Regions from separate parts of the Arthrobacter sp. IK3 genome, predicted to be linked through region 2. Evidence: riboswitches for the same ligand, from Rfam matches in the RefSeq annotation. Region 2 holds a riboswitch; each other region holds the start of a gene.
What was found. Region 2 has a riboswitch for S-adenosylmethionine ahead of ACSLGO_RS08765 (MetQ/NlpA family ABC transporter substrate-binding protein). Riboswitches for the same ligand answer to the same signal wherever they lie in the genome.
Positions count from the first base shown of each region.

Region 1: another riboswitch for S-adenosylmethionine. It lies ahead of ACSLGO_RS01190 (hypothetical protein); the one in region 2 lies ahead of ACSLGO_RS08765 (MetQ/NlpA family ABC transporter substrate-binding protein).
Region 3: another riboswitch for S-adenosylmethionine. It lies ahead of ACSLGO_RS04115 (LLM class flavin-dependent oxidoreductase); the one in region 2 lies ahead of ACSLGO_RS08765 (MetQ/NlpA family ABC transporter substrate-binding protein).

Region 1 covers NZ_JBPPSW010000001.1:245,185-255,037, forward strand. The annotation lists gene ACSLGO_RS01155 (zinc-binding dehydrogenase) at 1-469, shown strand, start outside; gene ACSLGO_RS01160 (thiolase family protein) at 608-1,819, shown strand; gene ACSLGO_RS01165 (enoyl-CoA hydratase/isomerase family protein) at 1,819-2,574, shown strand; gene ACSLGO_RS01170 (3-hydroxyacyl-CoA dehydrogenase family protein) at 2,571-3,419, shown strand; gene ACSLGO_RS01175 (hypothetical protein) at 3,484-4,050, opposite strand; gene ACSLGO_RS01180 (MerR family transcriptional regulator) at 4,096-4,899, opposite strand; gene ACSLGO_RS01185 (tyrosine-protein phosphatase) at 4,997-5,743, shown strand; gene ACSLGO_RS01190 (hypothetical protein) at 5,803-6,189, opposite strand; SAM riboswitch class IV at 6,206-6,339, opposite strand; gene ACSLGO_RS01195 (NAD(P)-dependent alcohol dehydrogenase) at 6,471-7,517, shown strand; gene ACSLGO_RS01200 (SGNH/GDSL hydrolase family protein) at 7,595-8,566, opposite strand; gene paaZ (phenylacetic acid degradation bifunctional protein PaaZ) at 8,841-9,853, shown strand, end outside.
Region 2 covers NZ_JBPPSW010000005.1:197,864-207,716, forward strand. The annotation lists gene hrpB (ATP-dependent helicase HrpB) at 101-2,779, opposite strand; gene ACSLGO_RS08755 (methionine ABC transporter permease) at 2,855-3,514, opposite strand; gene ACSLGO_RS08760 (methionine ABC transporter ATP-binding protein) at 3,516-4,544, opposite strand; gene ACSLGO_RS08765 (MetQ/NlpA family ABC transporter substrate-binding protein) at 4,555-5,436, opposite strand; SAM riboswitch class IV at 5,514-5,633, opposite strand; gene ACSLGO_RS08770 (macrolide 2'-phosphotransferase) at 5,868-6,782, shown strand; gene ACSLGO_RS08775 (TetR/AcrR family transcriptional regulator) at 6,904-7,587, shown strand; gene ACSLGO_RS08780 (sulfate/molybdate ABC transporter ATP-binding protein) at 7,676-8,761, opposite strand; gene ACSLGO_RS08785 (ABC transporter permease) at 8,761-9,606, opposite strand; gene modA (molybdate ABC transporter substrate-binding protein) at 9,593-9,853, opposite strand, start outside.
Region 3 covers NZ_JBPPSW010000002.1:289,295-299,147, forward strand. The annotation lists gene ACSLGO_RS04075 (hypothetical protein) at 1-174, shown strand, start outside; gene ACSLGO_RS04080 (CoA-binding protein) at 276-767, opposite strand; gene ACSLGO_RS04085 (O-acetylhomoserine aminocarboxypropyltransferase/cysteine synthase family protein) at 760-2,139, opposite strand; gene ACSLGO_RS04090 (hypothetical protein) at 2,204-2,533, shown strand; gene acs (acetate--CoA ligase) at 2,530-4,503, opposite strand; gene ACSLGO_RS04100 (ABC transporter permease) at 4,500-5,357, opposite strand; gene ACSLGO_RS04105 (aliphatic sulfonate ABC transporter substrate-binding protein) at 5,357-6,424, opposite strand; gene ACSLGO_RS04110 (ABC transporter ATP-binding protein) at 6,539-7,366, opposite strand; SAM riboswitch class IV at 7,766-7,881, shown strand; gene ACSLGO_RS04115 (LLM class flavin-dependent oxidoreductase) at 7,915-9,309, shown strand; gene ACSLGO_RS04120 (alpha/beta fold hydrolase) at 9,390-9,853, shown strand, end outside.

The sequences.
Region 1 (9,853 bases), on a different contig from region 2:
ACTGCCGATCGTCGGTTCCGAGGAGAAAGCCTCCTGGCTGGCCGCCACGGGATGGTCCGGGGACATCGTTGTCAGAGGAGAGGACGTGGCCACCAGGGTCCGTTCCCTCACAGGCGGACGAGGCGTAGATATGGTCCTGGACCACGTTGGCGCCGCGGCGGTCAAGAGTAGCCTGCGGATGTTGGCGGTACGTGGACACCTGGCCTTCTGCGGGGTCACCACAGGGCACCTCGTGGAGATGGACCTGCGGCAGATTTTCGGAAAGCAACTTACTGTCGCGGGAACATGGATCGGTGATCCCTCGGACATGCGTGATGTTGTGCGTTTCCTGGGCCAGAATCCGCAGGCACTGCCAGTCGTTCAAGCGTCCTACGCATTTGATGACGCCCGCGCTGCGCAGGACGCCCAAGCCGATCCCGGACGCAGCGGAAAGGTAGTGCTGCGTTCGAGTGGACCTGCGGAGGCATAGTGGACGAGTCGATGGGCGTCACCTGTTTGACCGCCCCCGCCGGGTCTGCGATTGTTTATAGAACGATTGGTCGGTAAATCCGGCGGCCGGACGGGCAGCGAAGCCCGGCGGTGAACTGGCAACTCTTTGGGAGCAGACATGGCTGAGGCTTTTCTCGTTGGCGGAGTGCGGACCCCGGTGGGCCGCTACGGAGGTGCGCTGTCCAGCGTCCGTCCCGATGACCTCGCAGCACTCACGCTGCGCGAACTGGTCGCGCGCGAGGGCCTCGATCCCGCCGTCGTCGATGAAGTTATCCTCGGCAACGCCAATGGTGCCGGCGAGGAAAACCGCAACGTGGCCCGCATGGCCGCCCTGCTCGCGGGCTTCCCTGACACGGTTCCGGGCATCACCGTGAACCGCCTCTGCGCCTCTGGCCTCTCCGCAATCATCATGGCTTCCCACATGATCAAGGCGGGTGCCGCGGACATCGTCATTGCCGGCGGCACTGAATCGATGTCCCGTGCCCCCTGGGTCACCGAAAAGCCGACCAAGGCCTTCGCTAAGCCCGGCGACACGTTCGACACCTCGATCGGCTGGCGCTTCGCCAACGAACGCTTCGTCTCCGGCGACCTCTCCCGCGACGGCAAGATGACCTACTCCATGCCGGAAACCGCCGAGGAACTGGCCTCAACGGACAGCATTTCGCGTGAAGACGCGGACGCATTCGCCGTCCGCTCCCACGAAAACGCCCTGGCCGCAATCGCTGCCGGCCGCTTCAAGGACGAAATCGTTCCCGTCACCGTCAAGGGCCGCAAGGGGGACACCGTTGTGGACACCGATGAAGGTCCCCGCGAGGGCACCACCCTGGAGGTTCTCGGCAAGCTCCGCCCCGTGGTCAAGCCCGGTGGAATCGTCACTGCCGGCAACGCCAGCTCCCTGAATGACGGCGCCTCGGCGATCATCATCGCCTCCGAGCGCGCCATCAAGGAATACGGACTCACCGCCCGCGCCCGGATCGTCGACGGCGCCTCCGCCGGTGTCCCGCCGGAAATCATGGGCATTGGTCCGGTTCCGGCCACCCAGAAGGTCCTGCAGCGCAGCGGCATCCGCCTGGACCAGGTGGGAGCCTTCGAACTCAACGAAGCCTTCGCCACCCAGTCCCTGGCCTGCATCCGCCGCCTCGGCGTCGACGAGGCAATCGTGAACAACGACGGCGGCGCCATCGCCCTCGGCCATCCGCTCGGCTCCTCCGGCTCCCGCATCGCCATCACCCTGCTGGGCCGCATGGAACGCGAAGGCGCTTCCCATGGCATCGCGACCATGTGCGTCGGTGTCGGGCAGGGCACCGCCATGCTGATCGAGGCCGTGTAGTGGCAGGGTTCGATTCCTTCACCACGCTGGAGGTCACCGTCGGCGAGGACCGGGTTTCCGCGGTCCTGAACCGGCCCGAGGTCCGCAACGCCATTGACCAGGCCATGGTCGATGAACTGCACGAACTCTGCGCCGAACTCGAACACAACCCGAAGATCCTGATCCTCTCCGGAACCAACGGGATTTTCGCCTCCGGTGCGGACATCGCCCAGCTGCGCGAACGCCGCCGGGAAGACGCCCTGCGCGGCATTAACTCCACCATCTTCCACCGCATCGCCAAGCTCCCCATGCCGGTCATCGCCGCGCTGGACGGCTACGCACTGGGCGGGGGAGCGGAGCTGGCCTTCGCCGCCGATTTCCGCATCGCTACTCCGAGCGTGAAGATTGGCAACCCGGAAACCTCGCTCGGCATTATGGCTGCAGCCGGCGCAACCTGGCGCCTGAAGGAACTGGTGGGCGAACCCCTGGCCAAGGAAATCCTTCTGGCCGGCCGCATCCTCAACGCCGAGGAAGCCCTCGCGGCCCGCCTGGTCACCGAGATCCATGAGGCGAACGAGCTGCTGGCCGCAGCGAACGCCCTGGCCGACCGGATCGCGAAGCAGGACCCGCTGGCCGTACGCATCACCAAGTCCGTGTTCCACGCGCCGGCCGAGGCGCACCCCGTGATCGACACCCTCGCCCAGGGCATCCTCTTCGAGTCCGAGGCGAAGTTCGACCGCATGCAGGCATTCCTGGAAAGGAAGAAAAAGAAATGACAGTTCCCTCCAAGGTCGGTGTCCTCGGCGGCGGCCGCATGGGTGCAGGCATTGCCCATGCCTTCTGCACCGCAGGCGCCTCCGTCGTCGTCGTCGAGCGCGACGAGCAGGCAGCAAACGCTGCATACGAGCGCGTCGCCTCCAACCTGGCCAAGAGCGTCGAGCGCGGCACCACGGATGAATCCCTCGACGCCCTGGTGGCCCGGCTCAGCGTCTCCACGGACTACGCGGACTTTGCCGGCTCCGGCCTGGTTGTTGAAGCAGTTCCGGAAGACTTCGACCTGAAGGCTTCGGCCCTGCAGGCTGTGGAGGAACAGCTCGACGCCGATGCCTGGCTGGCGTCCAACACCTCCTCCCTGTCGGTTTCGGAACTGGCGGAGAAGCTGCAGCGTCCCGAGCGGTTCTGCGGACTGCACTTCTTTAACCCGGTTCCTGCCTCCACCCTGATCGAGGTGGTCCTGGGCAAGCAGACCTCGGACGAACTCGCCGAGGCTGCGCGGACCTGGGTCGCAGACCTGGGCAAAACGCCCGTCGTCGTCAATGATGCTCCCGGCTTTGCCAGCTCCCGGCTGGGTGTGGCCATCGCCCTCGAAGCAATGCGCATGGTCGAGGAGGGTGTCGCCTCCGCGGAGGACATCGATGCCGCCATGGTCCTGGGCTACAAGCACCCGACCGGCCCGCTGAAGACCACCGACATCGTGGGCCTGGACGTACGCCTCGGCATCGCCGAATACCTTGCTTCCACCCTGGGTCCGCGCTTCGAGCCGCCGCAGATCCTGCGGGACAAGGTGGCCCGCGGCGAACTCGGCCGCAAGACCGGCAAGGGCTTCTTCGACTGGAGCTAGTTTTTCGCCAAACACAGCAGCCCGAGTGCTTCGCCCAGTAGAGCGAGCACGCGGGCTGCTGCCGTTAACGAACCCGGGCGGCATCAACGCCCGCAAGCCAGCCCGGCGCCCGGCCCCCGTTCGGCGGGAAAACGGCCGCGGCGTCCACGCCCGATTCCTGCAGCAGCCAGGACACCAGGGAGTTCGAGTTCCACATATCGCCGGCGGACGTTTTGGCACCCCACACCAAGCGGGGAACCTGTGGGACCCGCGCGAGCAGGGCCGCGGCGTCGGATGAGTCCATGCCGAACACCACCGGCGGACCGGGAGCGTAGCCGAGATCGGGTATGACGCCCCCGCGCCAGCACCTCACCTCATACCGGAAAAGCCTAAAACGTCCCAGCAGCCGGAGACCGACCGGGCCAGTCGCCACCACCCCCGGGCCGCCGGCACTCCGGCCCCACGCGGGTGCCATCTCGACGGCGTAGCGACCGGCCGGGGCCAGTATTTCCAGAGCGGCGTGGAACAGCGGGCGGGGGCTGCGCCCTTCGCGCAGGGCATGCCAGTGCTCCCACCAGCGGCTGGTGTGGATCACCACGTGTCCGCCGGCGCCCACCGGCAGCCACCACAGCCGGATCTCGGCTTTGTTCACCGGTGCCTCCTCGTAGCTGGTGCGCGGCTGCCTACCGGATTCCGGCTAGGCCCGGGCGACCGGCTGCTGCAGCTCAGTGACCCAGTCGGCCTGGTCCGCAGACTCCGACCGCAGGTAAACTTCACGGCACGGACCGGACAGGGTGAAACCGCGGGCAAGAATCTCGGCGTGTACCGCCTGCCAGCTCTCGGCAATGTGCTCCATTGACCCGAGGTGGACTCCGCAGACTGCCGTTGGGACGGCCGGCAGCTCAACTGCCTCGGCGCCGTCGGGCACCGGTCCTGTGTGCGCGAAACCGGCAGTGATCCGCAGGCCGTCTTCGTCCATGTCATACTCCGCCACCGGCACACCGCCCGGCGTACCGGAGGGTGCCAGGAGCGCCCCGACGGCGTCGAAGAGCGGCCCGACGACGCCGGGGACTTCGGGCTGTTCGGACACCACAGCGCGCCGGGCCGCGAGCCGGACGGCGGGGAGGGGCTTTTCGATGATTTCGATCTGGGTCATGGCATTCTCCTTTTCAATAAGGTGGAGCCTGCGCTCGACGTCGATGAGCCGAGCCGCCGCTGTCCGCGCTTCCTCCGCGACTTCCGCACGCCGGATGCGCAGCAGGCCGGCGATGCGGCCCGAATCCACCCCGGAAGCGAGCATCGCGGATATATCGTCCAGGCCAAAGCCGAGGGAACGCAGTGCCACAATCCGGTGCAGCCGCTCGAGCTGGGACGGGTCGTAGGAGCGGTAGCCGCTGAACTCATCCACGTGGGCGGGTACAAGCAGCCCGGCGGTGTCCCAGTGCCGCAGCATGCGGTGGGTCACCTGCCCGATCTGCGCGAACGCTCCAATGGATAACATGCCTCAGTTCTCCTGCCTTCCACAGTGTCAGGGTCAAGTATCGCCCCCGGACTGCTTTTCGTGACGCCGGCGGTGCCATGACGCCTACGCTGGAGGCATGGGGAACCGGCCGAACCGCACTGTGAACTGGGAGGGCGCCGCGAATGCGCGGGACCTCGGGGGAATTCCGGCAGTAAGCGGGTACGTCCAGCCGGGGCGCGTGTACCGGATGGGGCGCTCCGAATGGCTGACGGGCCGAGGCTGGCGGCAGGCGCACGACGCCGGTGTCCGCACCGTCGTCGACCTGCGCAACGCAGCGGAGATTGGCCGCCGGGACACGGACCCCGTAGTGCCGCCGGCCGCAGTCCGCGGCATCCGCTTCCTGAACCTGCCCACCCAGGCACCCGACGATCCGGACTTCACCGCATTGACCGGCCCCTATATGAGCTCGCCGCGGTTCTACGCGGAGAACCTGCGCCGCTGGCCGGAGAAGTTCGCGGCAATCGCGCAGGCTGTTGCCGATGCGCCGCCCGGCGGCGTCGTTCTCCACTGTTCCGCAGGCCGGGACCGCACCGGCCTGGTGGCGGCACTGCTGCTGGACCTGGCCGGCGTCCCGCCGGAGGGCATCGCCGCGGACTACCGGGCAGCCCTGGCGGGTATCAATGACTGGCACCGGAGGCAGCAGCAACCGCGTGAACGTCCGCTGGACGACGCCGAACTGGTAGGCCGCGCGGACGCTGCCGAAGCCGAGCTGCTCAGTTTCCTGCGGGACCTCGACGCCGCAGCCTACCTGCGCAGTGCCGGAACCGGCGAGGAAACCCTCGCCCGGCTCCGGTCCCGGCTTCTCGACTCCCCATCGAGATGACAGAAACTGCACGTTACAGCGCTCATTCGGGCAGTTTCTGCCATCTCGGCGGTCGGGGTTCAGGCAGAACCGTGGTCCTGCATGGTGGCGTCATGACGCGGAACCCGGCCGCGGCAGGGAACCACCCTCTCAGGAGTGGCTAAGTAGAAAAAAGAGCTCCGGTTCCGGCCTGCATAGGCACCGGGGACCATCAGGGATGAATACCGGGTGCACCACTGGGGCTGTCCCTGCGTGGCAGCAAGGGCCTCGGCCACCAGCGGAACATCGTGGTGCCACATGATCTGCTGCCGGCCGTCCAGCACCAGGTAGATCAGGTCCAGCTCCGGATCGGCATGGACTTCGACGTCGATCCAGTCGTCGTACCTCATGAGGCGGCCGCCGTGGATCCAGTGGATCTTATGGCCGGGGTAGAAAGCGGTGCAGCGCGGGTCACTGGAGGGAATCACAGCGTGTCCTTCGAGATGAGTGTCCTTGCCCGCTCCGGTTGGACGCGGGCCGCTTCGTCATCCGAACCACCCGCCGAACAGTGGGGTTGGTGCATGGCCAGTCGGAGCTTTTCCGTACCCTGACGGGTGCGGAGGCCATATCTCGTGAAGCACTGATTACGTTAGCAGCCCGCAGGGACACCGGTACATCCTCCGGGGCTGCCGAATTGGGTACATGTAAATGCATGTATGGTGAGGAAGGTGGATAACCTCCACCCAACCGATTCAAAGAAGAAGGCATCATGCGTGCAGTTGTATTTGAGAAGTGGCAGACTTTCCCGTCCCTGACGGACATCGAGCGGCCCAAGCCGGGCCCGGGAGAAGTCCTGCTGAAGGTGGCCGGTGCCGGAGCCTGCCATTCCGACGTCGCCCTGTACAAGGACTTCGAGGAAGGTGCCCCGGGGTCGATCCCGCCGGCGTTCGTTCTGGGCCACGAGAACTCCGGCTGGGTCGAAGAACTTGGTGAAGGTGTGACCGGCGTGGAAGTTGGCGGCGCGTACCTGGTCTACGGTCCGGTGGGCTGCGGCCGCTGCAAGGCCTGCTCCCGTGGCCAGGACACGTACTGCGAGAACGCTGCGGAGATGCCGTACCTCGGCATGGGTCTGGGCCGCGACGGCGGCATGGCCGAGTACATGGTGGCTCCGGTGCGCAACCTCGTGCCCCTGGGCGACGCCGATCCGGTAGCTGCCGCCCCGCTCTCGGACGCAGCCCTGACTCCGTACCACGCGATCAAGAACTCGCTGCCGAACCTGGCCGGCGGTGGCAAGTACGCCCTGGTCATTGGCCTGGGCGGACTCGGCCAGATGGCGGTCCAGATCCTTAAGGCCCTGACCGGTGCCACCGTGATTGCCACGGACATGAAGGAAGACGCCATGAAGCGGGCAGAGGCAGCCGGCGCCGTTGTGGTGCCCGGCGGTGACGGCCAGGTTGAGCGTATCCGTGAGATCACCGGAGGCCGCGGCGTGGATGCCGCATTCGACTTCGTGGGGGCCGGCCCGACCATCAAGACGGCGGCCGCATCGATGGCCCCGCAGTCACGTTTCACCGTGGTGGGTATTGCCGGCGGAACATTCGAGTGGAGCTTCTTCACCACGCCGTACGAATCGACCGTCACCAACACCTACTGGGGCACCATCGAGGACCTGCACGAAGTGGTTGCCATGTACCGTGCCGGCCAGATCAAGCCCGAGGTGGAGCTTTACAGCATGGACAACGCGCTGGAGGCTTACCGCAGGCTGGAAGCCGGTGAGCTCACCGGACGCGCCGTAGTGGTTCCGCACATGAAGTAGTTCTTCCGGAGTCAAAGGCACGACGGCGGTGCCCGCGTTTGGCGGGCACCGCCGTCGTGCTGAGGGAGGGCCTGCGGTCAGCGGCGGCCGCGGCAGGGGTGGCCGCTGCCCGGATGCAGGTCGACGTCGGCGGTGATGGCTGCGAGGTACCCGTCGCGGTAGCCGGTGGCGTTCGGGTGCAGGTCGAACGGGCCCCGTTCGAAAATGATCCACGGATCGGCAGAGCCAACACCATGCCCGGCAAACTCGTCCACGACATCCACGTACGCAGACCGCCGGTCCGGGAGCTGGGCAGCGAGCACTGCGTTCAGCGCGTCGGTGCCGGCGTTGAACAGCCCGGCTGCCTCCGCGGTCAGCAGGCCGGGAGCCCCTGCTGCGTCGAACAGGTGCGGATAGCCCACCAGGACCAGTTCCGCCCGGGGCGCCAGGATGCGCAGCTGCGCCAGGGACTGGCGTACTTGTGGGGCCAATGCGGTCTCCGCGTACGCCTGCGCTGCGGCGAGGGCGGGTTCACAGGTGGCCGGAAGTTCGGCTCCGGCACAGGCAATGACAACTTCCGTAAAACGGACATCATTGCCGCCGATCGTCAGGGTGACCAGGTCCGTGTTCCGGTCGATGCTGCCTGCCGCCTGCAGGGCAGCGATCTGCTCCGGCAGGTCCACCGGCCCGGCAGGCGGCGCAGGCGGCGTCGTGGACGCCGTGGCGCCGCCGCAGGTAACGTCAGCATCCAGTTCAATCCTGGGCAGTGCGTCCAGCAGCGCGGGATAGCCCTCGGCAGTCCGGCCGCACGCGTCCAGCACCGCGCCGCCGCCGAATCCGGCCGCGTACGAATCCCCGAGCGCCACATAGTCAACGGTCCGCTTCCCGCCGCGGTCCCAGCCCTTGGACGGCCCATGGTGCCCGCGGTCCCGGTCAAGGCCGGACGCGGTCCATCCCGGCGGAGTGTCTGCGGCGGCTCCGGCCACCGGCATCACCACGGAGCCTGCCGTGAGCAGGCATCCGCTTAAAAGCACGGCTGCCGCCCGCCTCCACTTGCGTAACTCGAACATGTCCTTGCCTTCCGACGTCGTTGTCCGCAGCGCCGTGCCGCGTAACGGAACACGGTAACGGCCCCACCGCAGCGGCGGAACACGAAGGGTGCCGGGAGACGCCCGCGCCGAAAATACAGGAATAGCCAGGTGCCAGGGTGATGTGCGGCACGGCACTCTCATGTAGGCTGGATTCATTACCGACCGTCCGGTCAGTTATCGGCATGTGCCGCAGCTGCGGCCAGCCGGGCCGGACAGGCCAACGAACGTCCAGTACCGAAAGGGTCCGTCAAAGATGACCTCAACCGCCATAGACGTGCAAGTCGTCCCCAGCTTCGTCCAGGACGAATGGTGGACCCCGGAGAACACCTCCGCCAGCTCCGCCGAAGTCCGGGACGCCTCCACCGGCGAACTGCTCGCCCTGGTCAGCACCGACGGCCTGGACACCGCCGCGGCCATTGAACACGGCCGCACTGTGGGCCACCGGGGCCTGGCCGGGCTCACCTTCCACCAGCGCGCCCTGAAGCTGAAGGAATTGGCCCAGTACCTGAACGGCCGCCGCAAGGAACTCTACGAAATCTCCGCCCGCACCGGTGCCACCAAGATCGACTCCCTCGTGGACATCGACGGCGGCATTGGCGTCCTCTTCACCTTCGGTTCCAAGGGCCGGCGCGAACTGCCGAACTCCACCGTGGTGATCGACGGAACCCCGGAGGTCCTCTCCAAGGACGGTTCGTTCATCGGCGAGCACGTCTACACGTCCATTCCCGGCGTCGCCGTGCAGATCAACGCCTTCAACTTCCCGGTCTGGGGCATGCTGGAGAAGTTCGCCCCGGCCTTCCTCGCCGGCGTTCCCACCATCGTGAAGCCCGCTACTCCCACCGGCTACCTCACCGAAGCCGCCGTGCGCATGATGATCGAATCCGGCATCCTGCCCGCCGGTTCGCTGCAGCTGATCTCCGGCTCCGCCCGGGACCTGCTGGACCACCTCGACTACCGGGACATGGTCTCCTTCACCGGATCGGCGTCGACCGCCAACAAGCTGAAGAACCACACCAACGTCGTCGAAGGCGGTGTCCGCTTCACCAGCGAAACCGACTCGCTGAACGCGTCCATTCTCGGCCCGGACGCTGTTCCGGGAACGCCGGAATTCGACGCGTACGTGAAGTCCCTGGTCACTGAAATGACCGTCAAGGCCGGACAGAAGTGCACCTCCATCCGCCGCGCCATTGTGCCCAAGGCGCTGGTGGACGACGTCGTTGCTGCCGCTGCCAAGCGCATAGAGGAGCGCGTTGTGCTCGGCGACCC
Region 2 (9,853 bases):
ACGATTGCGGCGTGCACAGGCCCGGCAACGCGAAACAGTGTTGCCGGGCTTTTTCGTGCCCGGTCCCAGCCTCGTTGTGGTGCTGTCCGCCTGCGACGCATCACGTGCGTGTTTTGGTCCTTGCGGTAGCCGGGGCGGTCCACGGGTCCTCCGGCCAAGGATGGCGGGGATAGCGCCCGCGCATTTCTGCGCGCACCTGTGCATAGGGACCGGACCAGAAAGACGCCAGGTCATCGGTCACAGCCAGCGGACGCCCCGCGGGTGAAAGCAGATGGAACTGCAGGCGGGTCCGGCCGCCGGCCAGGAGCGGGGATTCAGCCCAGCCAAAGCACTTCTGGAGTTTCACCGCCAGCACGGGAGGCCCGTCGTCGTCCACCTCCGGATAACTGATCCGTTCCTGCGTTCCGCTGGGAACCAGGATCCTCTCCGGCACCAGTTCTGCCATCCTGGCGGCCTCTGGCCAGGGCAGCAGGCGGCGCAGCGGATCGAGGAGATCGATGCCCGCTGACCGCGCGCCGCCTGCAAGTGCTTCCAGCTCCGGCCCCAGCCAGCCCTCCAGGCCGGCAAGGAGGGCTGGCTCCGAAACGTCGGGCCAGGGTGGACCCAGCACACGGTGCAGCAGCGCCAGCCGGCGGCGCAGGGCGTCGGCCGAAGCCGACCAGCCGATGGCGTCGAGGCCCTGGCCGGCCAGGGCCCGCGCCACCGCAGCCCGTCCCTCCGGGGCGGCCGGCCGGACCGGCGTGGAGGAAAGCTCAATCGAGCCGAGCCGCCGAACCCGGCGCGCGGTCACCTTGCCGGAGTCGAAGACTGCAGTAACGTCCTGCGTGAGCAGCTGGGAGGCAGCTGCTTCTGCTTCTTCCGGCCGAAGCGGTGCAGCGGCGCGGATCACTGCGCCCGTGCCTGACGCTGCGCGGCCTGCGGCCCGGGAAACCTCAGCCACCGCCAGCCAGTCATGACCGCGGAGCGGGCTGTCAGCGGGCAGTCCGGCCCGGGTGCCCGATGCCAGCAGGTACTGCTCGCCGGCAGCACCGGAAACACGCCGGGCCACCCGGTCCGGGAAAGCCAGCGCCACCATCGTCCCTACGGCGTCACTGGCGGCCGGGGATGTCTCCGTGCCTGTGCCCGAAGCAGCTTTCGCGGCCGGTTCAACGAGACGCTGCAGGCGCCGGGCCTCACGGTCGAATGCATGCGAACCCGGGTCCCTGCCGGAGCGGAGTGCAGCGAGAAGCCGCACCAGGTCACCGCCGGACGGCCGGCTGTCTCCCGCGAGCATGGCAGTGATCTCCGCCGCGCTGCGCGCGCCAAGGATCTGTGAACCGTCCAGCAGCGCGCGTGCCAGGCGGGGATCGGCGGGGATGCGGACCAGCCGGTGTCCCGTGTCCGTAGCCTTGCCGTCCGCATCGACGGCGCCGATTCCCTTCAGCACGGCCTCGGCATCTTCGAGGGCGGCCGGGGGGAGCGGCTGCGGCAGCGCGAGGCCACGGCCGCCCGGCGTTCCCCAGCAGGCAAGGATCAATGCGGCAGCGGTAAGGTCCGCTGCCGCGGCCTCGGGTGTGGGATGCGCCGGCGCCGCTGCGTAGGCGGCTTCCGAATAGGCCCGAACTACCGTTCCCGGTCCCTGCCGGGCGGCGCGCCCGGCCCTTTGGCGCGCCGATGCTCGGGACGCACTTACGGTGACGAGTCCGCTCATCCCCCGCGCCGCGTCCCGCCGCGGTTCGCGCGCCAGCCCGGAGTCAACCACCAGGCGGACCCCCGGAACAGTGAGGGAAGACTCAGCGAGGGAGGTGGACACGATAATGCGCGGCCTGTCCCCGGCGGACCGCCCGGACACCGCACGGTCCTGCTCAGCAGCCGGAGCTTGGCCATGCAGTTCGAGGACTTCCGTGCCCGGGCCGGCCTCCTGCCGCAGGATCCGCGCAACATGGGACACTTCCCGCGCACCGGGAACAAACACCAGGGCATCAACGTCCGGGGTCCCGGCCAGGGCGCGTGCATGCTCCCGGACGGCGAGCCCGGCCAAGGCATCAAGGAAGGCCGGCGTGACTCCGCGTTCGTCCAGGCGTGCCGCGGCGGGCGGTTGCCATTGGACGTGGAGCGGATAGAGCGCCGAGGGGCAGTCGATTACCGGGGCAGGCACTTCGGAGGTTCCCACCAGCCCCGCGAAGTGTTCCGTGTCCAGAGTGGCGGACATAGCGCAAAGCACCAGGTCCGGCCGCAATTGGCGCACCTCCGCGAGCAGGCCTATGAGCAGGTCGGTTTCAAGGCCGCGTTCATGGACTTCATCCAGCACGACGGCGCCGGCCCCTTCCAGGCCCGGATCAGCCAACAGCCGGCGCAGCAGGATCCCCGGGGTCACAAACTCCACCAGCGTTTGCGCTCCGGTCCGGTTTTCGCCGCGGACCGTGTATCCCACACGCTCCCCGACCCCGCTGCCGTCCAGCTCCGCCAGCCGGCGAGCGGCTGCGCGCGCTGCCACCCGGCGGGGCTGGGTCACGATGACGCGCGGTAACCCGCCGCCACCACGGTTGCCCGTCTGGCCGCCCGCCACCAGGTTGGCAACCAGGGGCGGCACCAGGGTTGTCTTGCCGGTGCCGGGTGGTGCCTGCACGACGGCGGCACCTCCCGGGCGCGCCGGTCCGTGCTGGTCCGCAGGATCCGCTGCGGGCCCCAGGGCCTCCGCCGCTGCCGGCAGCGAGGCCGCAAAAACCAGCCCGCGGCCCAGGACCGGGAGGTCGAAGGGTCCGCCGGGCAGTTCCAGGCCGGGTTTGGGAGTACTCACCGGACCATTCTCCCCCGGAGCGCCGTCCGGGCGCACAGCCGTGGACAGGTCCGCGCTGCTGTGGAGAGCCGGTGCTCAGCGGCGCAGCACCTTCCGTGCAGTCTGGTTACCCAGGAACTGGACCAGCTGCACCAGAACGATGATTACTGCCACGGCCGCCCAGGTCACCACCGGATTGAATTGCCGGTACCCGTATTGGATGGCAAAGTTACCCAGGCCGCCGCCGCCCACGTACCCCGCCACCGCGGACATGTCTACGAGCGCAACGAAGATGTACGTGTACCCCAGGATCAGTGGTCCGAGTGCCTCCGGAATCAGGATGGTGGCGATGATGCGCCGCCGTCCGGCGCCTACCGATCTTGCCGCCTCAATGACCCCGGGCTGCACAGTAAGGAGGTTCTGTTCCACGATCCGGCTGATGCCGAACGCGGCGGCCAGGGACAAGGTGAAAATAATGGCGTTGTTGCCAATTCCGCTGCCGGTCACCGAACGTGCCAGCGGCTGGGCCGCCGCGAGGAAGATGATGAACGGGATTGGACGGAAGATGTTCACCAGCACGTTCAGCACCCCGAAGACGGCCCGGTTGGCCAGCAGGGCCCCGGACCTGGTTGTGTACAGGCCCAGTCCGATGAGGAGCCCGCCTATCCCGCCGAAGAGCAGGCTGAGGCCCACGATCCAGAGGGTTTCCCCGACGGCGGTCCATAGCTGCGGAGTGAGCGGTATCAGGTCCTCCATGTCAGCCCAGCTCCGTAACTTTGAGTCCGTGCCCGGCGGCAGCCAGGGCAGTGTCGATTGCGGAATCCCCGCCCTTGAGGGCGAGGGTCAGGTGGCCGAATGCCCGGCCGGCGACGTCGTTGATTCCGCCGTAGACCAGCTCGAAGTCCACCCCGGCAGCCGCAAGTTCCAGGAATACCGCCGCCTGTGAAGCGGAACCGTCCCGAAACGACAGCGTGACCAGCCGGCCCTCGTGCCGTGAGCGCAGTGCCTGGAGTTCCGCTGCGGACGGCACGCCGCGCACAACCGTGGAGACGAACCTGCGGGATGAATCCTGCCGGGGATTTGAAAACACGTCGAAGACCTCACCCTGTTCCACGATCCTTCCGCGCTCCATGACAGCAACCCGGGTGGCGAGGTCCCGGATCACTTCCATTTCATGCGTGATAACCACGATGGTGATGCCCAGTTCCTGGTTTACCCTGCGCAGCAGCGCGAGGACTTCGTGTGTCGTTTCCGGGTCGAGCGCAGATGTGGCCTCGTCCGCCAGCAGGATCTTCGGCGAGGCGGCCAGGGCACGTGCAATCCCGACGCGCTGCTTCTGCCCCCCGGAAAGCTGTTCAGGGTAGCTGTCGGCCTTGTCCGCGAGCCCGGTGAATTCAAGGAGCTCATTGGTGCGTTCGGCGATTTGGGCCCTGCTCCGCCCGGCGACCCGCAGCGGATACGCGATGTTGTTCCGCACGGTCTTGGAACTGAAGAGGTTGAACTGCTGGAAGATCATGCCGATGTCCTGGCGGAGTGTCTTCAGCTTCCTCTCCGGCACACCGGAGACACTGCGGCCGTCCACCGTGATGTCTCCGGACGTGCAGGTTTCCAACCCGTTGATGAGCCTGACGAGGGTGCTCTTGCCCGCCCCGGAGTACCCGATGATTCCAAAGATCTCCCCCGGTTCAATCTCCAGGCTGATGTCTTCCAGGGCGTTGACTGCCAGGTTGCCCTTCCGGGCAGCCGGATAGATCTTAGTGACGCTGCGCAGTGTTATGAGGGCCATGGTTCCGCGTTTACTTGCCCAGGTTCCGAATGTCTTCCTGGACATCCGCGAGGGACGCCTGCAGGTCCGCCTGCGGCACTTTCAGGAAGCGGGCAGTGTTGCCCGAGGCTTTCTGGACACCGTCCTGCACCGCCTGGGTGTCCTGGTAGATTTCCACCAGCTTCTGGTACGTGGCGTTTTCCTCCTCACCCGCGCGGGCAGCGAAGATGTTCACGTACGGAATCGCCTTGGGATCCGCGGGGTCGTCCTGGGCTATGGCGTCGGCAGCGCTGAGCCCGGCGTCTTCGACGAAGTCGTTGTTGATGATCGCCGCAGCAACGTCCGGCAGCGAGGTAGGCGTGAGCGAGGCTTCCAGGGTGGTGACCTTCACCTTGGACTTTGCCTCATCAATGTCATCAAGGGTGGCGAAGGCACTGCCGCCGTCGGTAAGCGAGACGAGCCCTGCGGACTGCAGCACCAGAAGACCCCGGGCCAGGTTGCTTTCGTCATTGGGCACCGCCACGGTGGCACCGGCGGGGATGTCTTCCACCGAACCGTACTGGGTGGAGTACAGGCCCAGCGGATAGATGGCGGTGGAACCCACCGGCACCAGATCCTCGCCGGAGGATTCGTTGTAGCGCGCAAGGTAGATGATGTGCTGGAACTGGTTCAGGTCCAGCTCCCCCTCAGTCAGCGCCGGATTGGGCTGCGTGTACTCTGCGAAATCAATGATTTCGACGTCGATGCCCTCGGCCTCGGCCGCTTCCTCGTACGTCGCCCAGTAGGGATCACTGGCACCGACGACGCCGATTTTGACGGTTCCTTCGTCACCCTCGGCTGAACCGCAGGCCGCCGCTCCCGCGAGAAGGAGCGGCACGGCGGCAAGGGCAAGGAACTTCCGGTTGATCTTCATTTTGTGGTTTCTCTCCGGTCAGGATCGCGGCGGGCCGCGAAGAAGGGGTGCGCTGGCCGCTGTGAGGGCAGTGCCCGGCGCCGTACTTGCCCTGCGGGAAGTCCCGCGGCAGGGCCGAATCTTCACCTGGAGCACCCCGCTTACGACGAGAGGGTTGCTGTCCAGCCGGCCAGGGCCTGTGGCTGGAACTCTTGATTCATGGATCACGCTAGGACCGGAAAGCCCCAGGTGCCACTCCACTGACGTTCGGCGTCGCGTGCCGTCACACGGAGACCATGTCCGCAACAGAAGGACACAAATCCGCGGTGCGGACGGTTTCGGTACGTCCGGCCCGGATTCCCAAACGGCGCCCCAATGGGTAAAGCTGGGAGGCATGGTCCCACCGGGTCTGCCAGCGGATGAGTGTGGGATGCCCCCGGAGAGAGGAAGCAATGAGCCCTGAGACGGCAGCGGAAGTCCCGCCTGCACCTAAGGAGGTCTGCGCGCTGGCAGCGTCCCATGGATTGTTCCTGGATGCAGACTCTGTTGAATTCAATGAAGCGGGCCTCGATTACCGGGTTGTCTTTGCTGCGGAGTCCGGTACCGGGAAGACGTGGGTGCTGCGGCTGCCGCGCCGCCCGGACGTCGCAGCGAACCAGGAACGTGAGGAAGCGATACTTGCCTTCGTACGGCCGCGGCTCAGCGTCGCAGTGCCCGACTGGAAGATCCAGGAACCGGACCTTGTCGCTTACCCGCTCCTCCCGGGGAGTCCGGGCCTCACCATCGGTGAAGGAAACCAGCCGGTCTGGCATTTCGACCCGGCGTCGAGCGGCTACCTCGCGTCATTGGGAGACCTCATAGCCTCCCTGCACGGCACCGACACGCTCGCCGCTGCAGCCGCCGGCGTCCCCGTTGAGACCCCTGAACAAGTCCGCGCACGCTGGGCCAGGGCACTCGATGACGCGCTGGCTGAGTTCCGCATTGATTCGGGCCTACTTGACGGCTGGCGGCGGTGGCTCGATGACGACGGGTTGTGGCCGGAACGTACGGTACTCACGCACGGCGAGCTGTACCCGGCCCATCTCCTCCTCGATGATGCTGACCGGATCGTCTCGGTCCTGGACTGGACCACAGCCAAAGTCAGCGACCCGGCGTTGGAGTTTATGTATGTCCGGCTCGTCTCTCCGGATTCCTTCGACGCCGTGGTGAGCCGCTACCGGGACACGGCGGGCGTTGCCGAGCCCCGCCTGGCTGAGCGCTGCAGTGCACTGATCGCTGCCGGTCCATTGAACTACGCGATGTTCGCCCTGACCACCGGCCGGCCGGAACACCGGGAAGCCGCCCGGGCCCAGTTGCTGCAGTCCTAGGGGCGGCGCATCGATTTTCCTCCACCCTGGGATTGCCGCTGAACGGGTTTACACTGTAAACGGAACCGGATTCGGCAGGCAGTCCGGGAATGAACCGGTACAACCGCTCGGAGGCAGTCCCATGGCAGCGAACCAGCCGCTCAGCCCCGCAGGTATTGCCCGAACGGCGGCGCGGATAGCGGATGAAGAGGGCCTGGAGGCGGTCAGCATGCGCCGGGTCGCCGGAGATCTTGGTGTCTCCGCCATGGCGCTCTACCGCCACGTTGCGGGGCGCGGGGAGCTGCTCCTGCTGATGGCTGACGCCGTGAAGAGCCATTCACTGCTGCCAGAGGGCGAACAGCGGTGGCAGGACATGCTGGCCCACATGGCCGGATCCCTATGGCGGACCTTCACTGCCCACCCCTGGCTGCTTGGCATCATTCTTAGCCCCCGCAGCCTGGTCAACCTCGCCGCGCCGGCTGATGTGGAACGGCTGCTGTCCGCGCTCTCCGCCGCCGGCCTGGATGAAGACGAGGGTTTCGACTGCCTGCTGGGCATCTCGGCCGCAGTCATCGGCACCGTGACCGTTGCCGGGGCTGCCGGCCCGGCAGGTGCCTCCCCTGCGCGGGCGGGGTCTAATCCGGCTGCTTCCGCACCGGCCGGGTCCGGGCAGGACGCAGGCGAACCGGAGCCGCAGGACACTGACGGCCATCCCCGGGCCAACCGCTTCGGACACCGCAGCATCAACGACGAGGTCTCCCGTCAGTCACTGGACTTCCTGGTGGCGAATTTCATCCGTGGCATCGAATCCAGCCGAGCCAGTTGAGAGCTTTGGCCGCCTCGAGATCCTGGTGAACAATGCCCATGCGTCGGAGCAGGCTTCCATTCTGGCGTAGTCTCCCCATCAAGCTGTATTAAACGGTGCGCCACCCCGGTACCGCCGAAGCCGGGTAGCTGGTCACTGCGGAAGCATCGAGCAGGAACTCCGCCTCCTCGCCCACCACCAGGGACAATTCAGCCGCGGCGGCGGGGCTGATGTCCGCCGCCAGTCCGGCGCCCCGCACCCGGATCCGGTCCCCCTGGGGCTCAAGGTCCGTCACCGTTACGCCGAGGATCTCCCGGCCCGGGTCCGCCGTGCCGGCGGCGCCGGGCCTTCGAACCGCAATGGCCGACGGCGGAAACACGGCTAGCAGCGGGACGCCCTGTACACCAGCGCCGGCGTCGGGCACTGCGAACGACAGTCCTCCGGCAGCCAGGAGGCGGTTCCCGCGGACGTTCCCCCGAACCAGGTTGAGCCCGGCAAGGCTGGCCGTGAAGGGGTTCTGCGGGCGGCGCAGCACTTCGGCCGGCGGGCCGGACTCGACGATCCGGCCTTCCTGCATTACCAGGACCCGGTTGGCCAGGGTCAGGGCATCGAGCACGTCATGCGTGACGATCAGGGCGCTGCGCCCGGCCAGCACCCGCTTCAGCAGCCTGCGCATCAGCGGAACCGTTTCAACATCCAGGGCGGCCATCGGCTCATCCAGCAGCAGCAGGTCCGGTTCCGCAGCCAGGGCACGGGCCAGCGCCACGCGCTGCGCCTGGCCACCCGAAAGTTCCCCCGGCCGTTTGGCGGCCAGTGCAGCGGCATCAGCTTCGGCGAGCCAGCGACGGGCAGCTGCCTGTGCCTTCCTGCGCGGAACACCCGTGCTGCGCGGACCGAACGCAACGTTCTCCTCCGCACTCAGGTGCGGAAAAAGCAGCGCTTCCTGGGCAAGGAGAGATGTTCCGCGTCGATATGCCGGCAGGGACATGCCTTTGCCCTTGGCGCGGTGGAAGAGCGTGGTGCCGTTCAATTCGGCCCGTCCGTCGTCGGCATGGACCAGGCCGGCCAGAAGCGAAACAACGGTCGACTTCCCCGCCCCGTTCGGACCGAGCAGGGCCACGGTCTCTCCGTCTCCAACGTCAAAACGGACGTCTATCCCCCGTTCCGGAAGCACCGCCTCGATCCGCAGCCCCATTAGTCGGCTGCTCCTGCCGTGGCTGAACGTCCGCCGGCGGAACGCGTGTCCGCGGAGCGTGCCGGAGCAGACCGGTAGGACAGCCCCACCACAACTACGGCTACCAGGACGAGCACGAGCGAAAGCGCCACCGCAGCGTCCGCGTCGGCCTCCCGCTGCAGGTAAATTTCCAGCGGGAGGGTCCGCGTGACCCCCTGCAGGCTGCCTGCGAAGGCAAGGGTGGCACCGAATTCGCCCAGGCAGCGGGCAAAGGAGAGCACCGCACCGCTTGCCAGGCCGGGGAGGACCAGCGGTACGGTAACCCGGCGCAGGACGGTCCACGGGCGTGCTCCGAGCGTCGCGGCCACGGCCTCATAGCGCGTGCCGGCGGTCCGCAGGGCGCCCTCGAGGGTGAGGACCAGGAAGGGCAGCGCCACGAAGGTCTGCGCCAGGACGACGGCGGCCGTCGAGAAGGCGACCTGGACGCCCATCGCCTCGAGTGCCCCGCCAAGGAGCCCCTGCCGCCCAAAGGTGTAGAGCAGGGCGATGCCACCCACCACCGGAGGCAGCACCAGGGGAAGCAGTACCAGTGAACGCACCAAGCGTTTCCCCGGAAAACGGGCCCGGGCAAGGACCAGCGCCAGGGGCACGCCCAGGAGCACGCAGAGCAGGGTACTGGCAGCTGCCGTCCGCAGGCTCAGCGACAAGGCAGCGAGCGAGGATTCGGATGTGACCAGTGGAATGAACTCGGCCCAGTTGACCTCCGCTGCCACCGCGGCCAGCGGCAGCAGCAGGAACAGCGCTCCGGCGGCGGCACCGGCCAGCACCCAGCGCGGCAGCGGCACCGTATTGCTACGGGACACCAAATCCGGCCTCCTGCAGGGCTCTCCGGCCCTCGTCTGCGCCAACATAGCGGACAAACGCATCAGCCAGGCCGCTGTCTCCAGCCGCGGCCAGCCGAACCATCGGATACCGGTTCACTGCCTCCTTCGCCTCGGGAAACGGCACCTCCTGGACCTTGCCTCCAGAGGCACGGACGTCAGTGACGTACACCAGCCCTGCATCGGCTTCTCCTGAAACCACCTTGCCCATGACGCCCGTGACGGACGATTC
Region 3 (9,853 bases), on a different contig from region 2:
GGCGGAAACAAGGGCCAGGGGCCCGGGAACAACAACGGCTACGGCGTCGGCCGGGATAAGGGCCAGGACGGTCCGGGCCGCGGCGATGCCGGCAAGGACAACAAGAACAGCAAGGACAGCAGGGACAGCAACCGCGGCGGACCCCAGCACGGGCACGGCTCCGGACGCGGCTGAGCGCCCGCTGCGTACTCAAACGAGAGGCCAGTTACGGCCGGTTTCACGCGTGAAACGAGCCGTAACTGGCCTCTCGATGGGGTTTTGGGGGCGGGAACGGGCTACGCGGTGAGCTGGCGCTTGGAGGAAATCACTCCCGTGTTAAAGCCCGCCAGGTTCAGGCCGCCGTGGAACCGGGCGTGTTCAATCTTCACGCACCGGTCCATCACCACGTTCAGGCCGGCCGCTTCGGCGTCCCGCGCCACCTCCTCATGCCAGGAACCGAGCTGCAGCCAGAGCGTCTTGGCGCCCACGGCCTTGGCTTCCTCCAGTACCGTCGGCAGGTCATCATGCCGGCGGAACACATCCACGATGTCCGGGGTCTCCGGCAGGTCCGCCAGCGAGGCGTACACCGGCTGGCCCAGGATTTCCTTCGCCACCGGGTTCACGAAGTACACCTTGTACGGCGAGGAGGAGAGCAGGTACGTCGCTACGAAGTAGGACGCGCGGGACGGCTTGTCCGAGGCCCCGACAATCGCGATTGACTTGGCCGAACGCAGCAGTGAAAGGCGTTCCGGGGCGCTGGGCCCCACCCAGGTGCGGTTCTCAGACATTGGCTGACTCCTCGGTTTCAAGCGGGACACTGCAGGACGCAGCGTCTTCGGCAACGGGCACCGCATCTTCGGCAGCGGCTGCCGCACCTGCGCCGGCGGCCGTGAGCGCCTGGTCCAGGTCCCAGAGAATATCCTCCAGGTCCTCCAGGCCCACGGAGATGCGCACCAGGTCCTCCGGAACGCCGCCGGCCGCAAGCTGCTCCGGGGAGAGCTGCTGATGGGTGGTGGACGCCGGGTGGATGACCAGGGTCCGGGAATCACCAATGTTGGCCAGGTGGGAGGCGAGCTGCAGGGCCTCGATGAACGCCTGTCCGGCGGCACGGCCGCCCTTCACGCCGAAGCTGAACACGGAACCCGGACCCTTGGGCAGGTATTTCTTCGCCCGCTCATGGTGCGGGTGGGATTCAAGGCCCGCGTAGGACACCCAGGCCACGCGCTCGTCTGCCTGAAGCCATTCGGCCACGGCCTGGGCGTTGCGCAGGTGCTCATCCACGCGCTGGGCCAGGGTTTCAACGCCCTGCAGCAGCTGGAACGCGGACTGGGCGGAGAGCGTGGGTCCGATGTCGCGCAGCTGTTCGGACCGCAGCTTGGTCAGGAACCCGTACTCGCCGAAGTTCCCCCACCAGGAGATGTTGCCGTAGGACGGCACCGGTTCGGTCATGGCCGGGAATTTGCCGTTGCCCCAATTGAAGGTGCCGGCTTCCACAACAACGCCGCCCAGGGTGGTGCCGTGCCCGCCGATGAACTTGGTGGCGGAGTGGATCACAATGTCCGCGCCGTGCTTGAACGGCTGCACCAGGTAGGGGGTGCTCAGGGTGGCGTCGAGAATCAGCGGCACACCGGCGTCGTGCGCCACCTTGGCCAGGCCCTCAATGTCCGTGACTTCGCCGCTGGGGTTGGCCACGACCTCTGCGTACACGGCCTTGGTGTTCTCCCGGATGGCCGCGGCGTAATCCGCCGGATTCGTGCCGGGGACGAAGGTGGTCTCGATGCCGAAGCGGCGCAGCGTCACGTCCAGCTGCGTGACCGTGCCGCCGTACAGCTGGGACGCGGCCACGATGTGGTCGCCGGCGGAGCAGATCGCCGCGAAGGTGACGAATTCCGCGGACATGCCCGACGCCGTCGCCACCGCACCGATGCCTCCCTCCAGGGAAGCGATGCGCTCCTCGAACGCGGCGACCGTGGGGTTGCCGATCCGGGAGTAGATGTTGCCGTACTTCTGCAGCGAGAAGAGGTTCGCGGCGTCGGCGGTGTCCTTGAAGACGAAGGACGTCGACTGGTAGATGGGGACGGCGCGGGCACCGTGGATGGCGTCGGGCGTTCCCCCGGCGTGCAGGGCGCGGGTACGGAATCCGAACTGGCGGTCACTCATGGACTGAGTGCTCCTTCCTTGGGGGAACCGCGGGTAAGCGGTTCGCCAATGGTTGCTTTATTGGGTGCTGGATACCAACAATGTTGAGGACAGTTGCGGCGAGGCAATCCTGGGAGCGGGCATGGACGAGTACGTCATTGTGGTTGAAACCGGATACAAGCTGGCCTCCGCGAACCACAAGATCACCCCCACCGAACCGATGGAGCGCCTGGCCGCTGAGCGGATGTTCACCGAGATGATGGACGGCGGGCACCCCGAACTGCTGCCGGAAAAGCACAACACGTCGTTCCTGGAGGTCTCGCCCGTGGAGTTCCTGCGCCTGCACCGCGCCATGGGCGGAGCGGTGGAGCTGGACCGGGTGACCCTGGCCCGGGTTCACGGAACAGCGCACTAGGCTGCGCTCCCGCTCCGCCGCGCTTCGCAGGCGGCGTGGATCGCGGGAATGCAAGGTTCGTTCTGCAGGCTGGTGGTGTCCCCGAGCGTGGTGCCCTCGAAGAGCTGGGTGAGCAGGCGGCGCATGATCTTGCCCGAGCGGGTCTTGGGCACATCCGGAACCACGACGACGGCGGCGGGCTTGGCGATCGGCCCGATCTCCTTCGCGACGTGGGCCCGCAGCTGCGCGGTGACAGTTTCAGTATCCGGCGACGCGGAATCGGTGAGCACCACGAACGCGGCGATGGCGTGACCGGTTTTGGGATCCGCGACGGGGCAGACCCCGGCTTCCACCACCCAGGGGTGGGAAACCAGTGCGGATTCGATTTCGATCGTGGAGAGCCGGTGCCCGGAGACGTTCAGGACGTCATCCACCCGCCCCAGGATCCAGGTGTCGCCGTCGTCGTCATACCGTGCGCCGTCCCCGGCGAGGAACCAGCCCTGCTGCGCGTACTGCCGCCAGTAGGAGGAGAGGTAGCGCTGCGGATCTCCCCAGCAGGTCCGGGCCATGGACGGACCGGTCTTATCCACCACAATGAAGCCCTGTACGTTCGGGGGCACCTCGTTGCCGTGCTCGTCAACGATCCGGGTGGACACGCCGGGCAGGGCGCGGGAGGCGCAGCCGGGCTTGAAACTGGTGTCCGTCTGCCGCGGGGACAGGATGGTGGCACCGGTTTCGGACTGCCACCAGGTATCGATCACCGGAACCTCGCCGCGGCCGATGTTCTCCCGCATCCAACGCCAGGCTTCCGGGTTAACTGCTTCACCTACGGTGCCCAGCAGCCGGATGGAGGACAGGTCCCAGGTGTCCGGGACGCCGTCGGGGAACCAGCCCATGAGGGAGCGGACCAGGGTGGGGGCGGTGTAGTAGCTGGTGACCTGGTAGCGTTCGATGATTTCGAAGTGCCGGCCGGGATGCGGGGTGTTCGGTGTGCCCTCGAAGATCACCTGGGTGACGCCGTTGGAGAGCGGCCCGTAGATCTCATAGGTGTGGGCGGTGACCCAGGCCAGGTCCGCCGTGCACCAGTGGACGTCCGTGTCCCGGGCGGATTCGTCCGGATTGGCGAACAGGAACTCGTAGCTCCAGGACGCCTGCGTGAGGTAGCCGCCCATGGTGTGCACCAGGCCCTTGGGCTTTCCCGTGGTGCCGGAGGTGTACATGATGAACAGCGGCGTCTCGGCGTCGAATGCCTCCGGTTCGTGCACATTGGAGGCGGTGTCCACGGTCTCGTGCCACCAGAGATCCCGGCCTTCGGTCCAAGCGATCTCGGAGCCCGTGCGCCGGATGACCAGCACATGTTCAATCGCGTTGTCCCCGGAAACGGCCTCGTCCGCGTTGTCCTTGACCGGGACGGCGGCACCGCGCCGGAACTGGCCGTCCGTGGTGACCAGCAGCTTCGCGCGGGTGTTCTCCACCCGGAACTTCAGCGCCTCGGCCGAAAACCCGCCGAAGACCAGCGAGTGGATGGCGCCGATCCGTGCACAGGCCAGGGTGATGATGATGGTTTCGGCGATGACGGGCAGGTAGATGACCACCCGGTCGCCCTTTTCGATCCCGAGGGCCAGCAGGGCGTTGGCAGCCTTGGAGACTTCCTTCTGCAGCTGGGCGTAGGTGATGCTCCGGCGGTCACCGGGTTCGCCCTCGCAGTGCAGTGCCACTTTGTCCCCGCGCCCGGCGGCCACGTGGCGGTCCACGCAGTTCACCGCAACGTTGAGCCTGCCGCCGGTGAACCATTCGATCTCCGGCACGCTGTACTCGGCGTCGGCTTCCGGAACTTCCGGGCCGCTGAGCCGCTGCGGGGGAGTGAAGGTGTGGGCGGTGTGCCACGGCTGCTCCCACTGCAGCCGGCGGGCAGCGTCCTCCCAGAACGCGATCCGCTCTGCCTCGGAGGCGAAGTCCGGTTCGGCCGGTGTTCGGAGTGCTGTCCCTATGCCCACTTCTTCACTGCCCACTTCTCTGCGACGCCCAGCAGGGCGTCAGTCGTCTTGCCCAGGACTGCCAGCAGCACGATCGCCAGGAACATCCGGTCCGTGCGGCCGTTGTTCTGTGAGTCGGTGAGCAGGAAGCCCAGTCCCATCGAGGAGGCGATGAGTTCCGCGGCCACCAGGAACAGCCAGGACTGCGCCAGCGCCAGCCGCAGCCCGGAGAAGACAGCCGGAACGACGGCGGGCAGCTGCACCGTGGTGAGCAGCTTGATGCCGTTCAGCCCAAAGGCGCGGGCCGCTTCCACGAGGTTCTTGTCCACATGCCGCAGGGCGAGGGACACGGTGGTGAAGACCGGGAAGAACGCACCGATGGTGATCAGCGTGACCTTGGAGTCCTCGCCGATGCCCATCCAGAGGATCAGCAGCGGAACCAGCGCCAGGGACGGCACAGCACGCACGGCGCCGAACAGCGGACCGAGCAGGACGTCGGCAAGTTTCGACAGGCCCAGCAGGGCGCCGAGGACCAGGCCCAGGACCGCACCGAGCGCGAACCCGGTGAGGACGCGCTGGGTGGAGATGGCGATGTGCGTGCCCAGCTCGCCGCGCTCAATCAGGTCCGCTGCAGAGGTCAGTACGGCGCCCGGAGAGGGCAGCTGCACGGCACTGAACAGGCCCAGGACGGACACCAGCTGCCAGAGCCCCAGCAGCAGGACCGGCACCACCAGGCCCAGGACCACGCGGGCCCAGGTCCGGGACAGGACACCGCCGGAGCCGGCCTTCCGGGAAGGTGCCGGCGCCGCGGAGGCCCCGAACGGGCCTGCCGTTACGGGTGCTGCAGCGGGGGGAGGGGTGGTGCTCATCAGGAGTCCTTGATGTTTTCCGCGTTGGCGTTCTGCACGAAGCTGTCATCCAGCAGGGAGGCCACGGCGTCGTCGATCGCCTTCTGGTTGGCGACGTCGCCGGTTTCGACGAAGACCGGGCCAACCTTTTCCAGGACCGTGCGCTGGGCGTCGCCCGGGGCGGGGTCCACGTCCAGGTTGCTGCGTTCCAGGATCACGGTGCGGGCTACCTCCAGGTCCAGGCCGGCGACGTCGGCGAGGATCTGGGCGGTTTCCTCGGGGTTCTCGGCAGCCCAGGCGCGGGCCTTCTCGTAGGCGTCCACAACCGTCTGCGCCAGTTCCGGCTTGTCCTCGAGGAAGGACTCGGTGGCGTTCAGGAAGCCGTAGGTGTTGAAGTCCAGGTTCCGGTAGAGGAACTTCGCCCCGGCCTGCTCGGCGCCGGCCATGATCGGGTCCAGGCCTGACCAGGCATCCACCGAACCGTTCTCGAGGGCGGTGCGGCCGTCAGCGTGCTGCAGGTTCTCCACCGTCACGTCGGAGGTGCTCAGGCCGGCCTCTTCCAGGGCCTGGACCAGGAAGAAGTACGGGTCCGTACCCTTGGTGGCGGCCACGGACTTGCCGGCCAGGTCCGCCACGGAGGTGATGTCCGAGTCGGGTGAGACGAGGAGCCCGGCCCATTCCGGCTGCGAGTAGATGCTGATGGTCTTGATCGGCGATCCGTTGGAGCGGGCCAGCAGGGCTGCCGAACCGGCGGTGGAGCCGACGTCGATCGCTCCGGCCCGCAGGGCCTCGTTGGCCTTGTTGGAACCGGCGGACTGCACCCAGTTGACCTCCACGCCCTGCTCTTCGAGGGTGGCTTCGAGCCAGCCCTGGTCCTTGATCACCAGGCTGAGCGGGTTGTACGTGGCGAAGTCGATGTTCAGGGTGCCGCCGTCGGCTGCCTCATTGGCGGCAGCGCCGGAGGAATCCTCGCCGGCAACGCAGCCGGTCAGGGCCAGCGAAACCGCGGCGGCGGTGGCTGCCAGTGCGGTGAGGGGGCGGCGGGAGAAGCGGGGCGGGCGGCGGGAGAAGCTGGAACGGCTGTTCATGGGGATTCCTTCGAGACGGGTGGTGCGGAAAAAATTCAGGGAAAACCGGGGTTGCAGGCACAAAGGTGCTGCGGCTTGGTCCGGCAGGACGCCGGGACCGGGTGGAAAGGGGCCCTAGTGGCGGTCGACGCCGAGGCTCGCCAGGAGCTCGCCGCGCATTCGGGCAAGCTCGGCAGAGGCGCGGTCCCGGGGGCGGGCACCGGGCACGGTGATGGTCTGCGTGATGGTGGCGCCGGGTTTGCCCGGTTCGCGGCCCAGCACGATGATCCGGTCAGCCAACTGGAGGGCTTCATCGACGTCGTGCGTGACCAGCAGGACGGTCGCCGGGGCCGCGCGGTGCACGTCCAGCAGCAGGTCCTGCATCTTCAGCCGGGTCAGGGCATCGAGGGCGCCGAACGGTTCATCCAGCAGCAGGACGCCGGGTTTGCGGGCCAGGGCGCGGGCCAGCGACGCCCGCTGGGCCATGCCGCCGGACACCGCGCGGGGCTGGTGCTTGGCGAAGCTGTCCAGCTCCACCAGCTTCAGCAGTTCGGAAACCTTGGCCTTGCCTTCGCTGGCGCTGGTGCCCTTCGGCAGGCCAATCGCAACGTTGGCCTGCAGGGTCTGCCACGGCAGCAGCCGGGGCTCCTGGAATGCGACGGCGCAGCGGTCGTCGATACCGTGGACAGCGGTTCCGTCGATGAGCACCTGGCCGGTGGAAGCGGCGTCGAGCCCTGCGGTGGCGCGGAGCAGCGTGGATTTGCCGCAGCCGCTGGAGCCCAGGATCGCCAGGACTTCGCCGGGACGGACTTCAAAGTTGATGTCGCGGAGCACCACGTGGGCGTCTGCGCCGGAGCCGAAGCTGCGGCCAACGCCGTCGAACGTCACGGACAGGGCGGTGTCCGGTGCGGTGCGCGCAGCAGCGGACACGGCGTGGGACCCAGAGGACAGTACAGCAGTCATTGAACACTCCATCGGTCCTGGCAGTAGCACCCTACGGAAAACGTCCTGCCGAAAACCGGCCTCCTGCGACGTCCACCTCGCTATCGCAGTGCCTCAAGGAGGAAGTACTACGACCAGGGTTGCTGCGGCTTCACTGATCCAGGTCTCTCAGCCGCTCGGGATGGTCAAGACCCAACTAAACGCCCTGGAGCCTGTTTCCGGCAAGTCCCGGCGTAACATTTCGAATGCCGCTCCTCTTCCATCGAGATGACAGAAACTGCACGTTACAGCGCTGAAACGGGCAGTTTCTGTCATCTCGATGGTGGATGAGGGAGGGGAAGCACGACGGCGGCGGTTACGCCGCGTGACACGGCCGGGGTTGCGCTCACCCCGGGGGCCCGACGCATACTGAACCCGCAGGATCATGAGTCCCAACGCGAAGCTCTGGCTGGTTGGGCGGCAACCCTCTCCCGTAGCGGGGTGCCCCAGATGACGATCCGGTCGACCGGCAAGACCGCCGGCGGCAAGTACGGCGCCCCTGCGCGGCGTCCCGCATGCAAAGGACCCTCATGGCCACCACGCCCGCCCGCCAGATCCGCTTCAACGCCTTCGACATGAACTGCGTTGGGCACCAGTCACCGGGACTCTGGCGCCATCCCGACGACCGCTCGGCGGACTACACCAAGCTCAGCTACTGGACACACCTGGCGCAGACCTGCGAACGCGGCCTGTTTGACGGCATCTTCATTGCCGACGTGCTGGGCACGTATGACGTCTATGGCTCCTCCAACGACGCGACCCTGCGCCAGGGCACCCAGGTGCCCGTCAACGATCCGCTGCTGCTGGTTTCCGCGATGGCACTGGTGACCGAGCACCTCGGCTTCGGCGTCACCGCCGGGACGGCCTACGAGCACCCGTACCCGTTCGCGCGCCGGCTCTCCACCCTGGACCACCTCACCGAGGGACGGGTGGGCTGGAACGTGGTGACCGGCTACCTGCCGTCCGCGGCACGCAACATGGGCCAGGAAGACCAGCTGGAGCACGACGAGCGCTACAACCACGCGGACGAATACCTCGAGGTGGTCTACAAGCTGCTTGAGGGCTCCTGGGAAGACGGCGCCGTGGTGCGGGACCGGGAATCCGGCGTGTTCACCGACCCCGCCAAGGTCCATGACATCAACCATGAGGGCAAGTACTTCAAGGTCCCCGGAATCCACATTTCCGAGCCCTCCCCGCAGCGCACCCCGGTGATTTACCAGGCCGGCGCCTCACCGCGGGGCATCGCTTTCGCAGCGGAGAACGCCGAAGCGGTGTTCGTGGGCGCTCCCACCCCGGAGAAGCTGAAAGCTACCGTCACCAGGATCCGGGACGCTGCTGAAGCTGCCGGCAGGGACCGGCACTCAATCCGCATCTACACCCTGCTGACCATCATCACCGCAGCCACGGCCGAGGAAGCCGAGGCCAAGCACCAGGACTACCAGCGCTACACGAGCGACGAAGGCGCCCTGGCCCTGCTTTCCGGCTGGATGGGGGTTGACCTCTCCACCTACAACCTTGATGAGCCGCTGGGTGCCGTGAAGTCCAATGCCATCCAGTCAGCGGCCGCGAACTTCCAGAAGGTGAACGACGACGGCGCTCCCTGGACGGTGCGGGACATCGCCGCCAGCGCGGGAATCGGCGGCCTTGGTCCACGCCTGGTTGGCTCCGGTGCGGAGGTCGCGGAGGGGTTGATCCGCTGGGTGGAGGAAACCGACGTCGACGGTTTCAACCTGGCCTACGCCGTCACGCCCGGCACCTTCGAGGACGTGGTGGAGTATGTGGTGCCCGAGCTGCAGAAACGCGGGGCCTACCCCACGGAATACGCTCCCGGCACGCTGCGCAACAAGCTCTTCGGGGCCGGCGACAAGCTGCCGGAAGACCACCGCGGCGCGAAGTTCCGGCTGGCCCCCGCCGTCAACGGCTAGGAGTCCGGGGCGGCCATTGACCGGGTTCCCCGGCGCTCCTACCGTTGAGGGACCCGCAGCTTCCAGCTAAGGAGAACCCCATGGATCCATCAGCCGAAGCCTCAGGACGTGTGCTTTCCGCCGACGGAACGCCGATTGCCTGGCAACGGCAGGGAGAAGGCCCGCCGCTGGTGGTGGTGGACCCCGTGATGGTGGACCGGACCACCTCGGGGATGGCCGGTGTTGCCGAACTGCTGGCCGCCGGGCACACCGTCTACACCTATGACCGCCGAGGCAAGGGTGAGAGCGGGGACGGGGAACAGTACACCCCCGAATCCGAGGTAGACGACCTGCTGGCGGTGGTGGAGACCGCGGGCGGAACGGCGGCCCTGCTGGGAACCTCCTCCGGCGCGGTCCTGGCGCTGCGGGCCGCCTCGGAGTCCGCCGTCATTTCGAGCGTGATCGCCGTGGAACCGCCGCTCACCGAAGACAGTGACGAGGACCCGGACATCCGCCCCGAACTGGATGAGCTGCTGGCGGCAGGTGACCGGGCCGGTGCCGTACG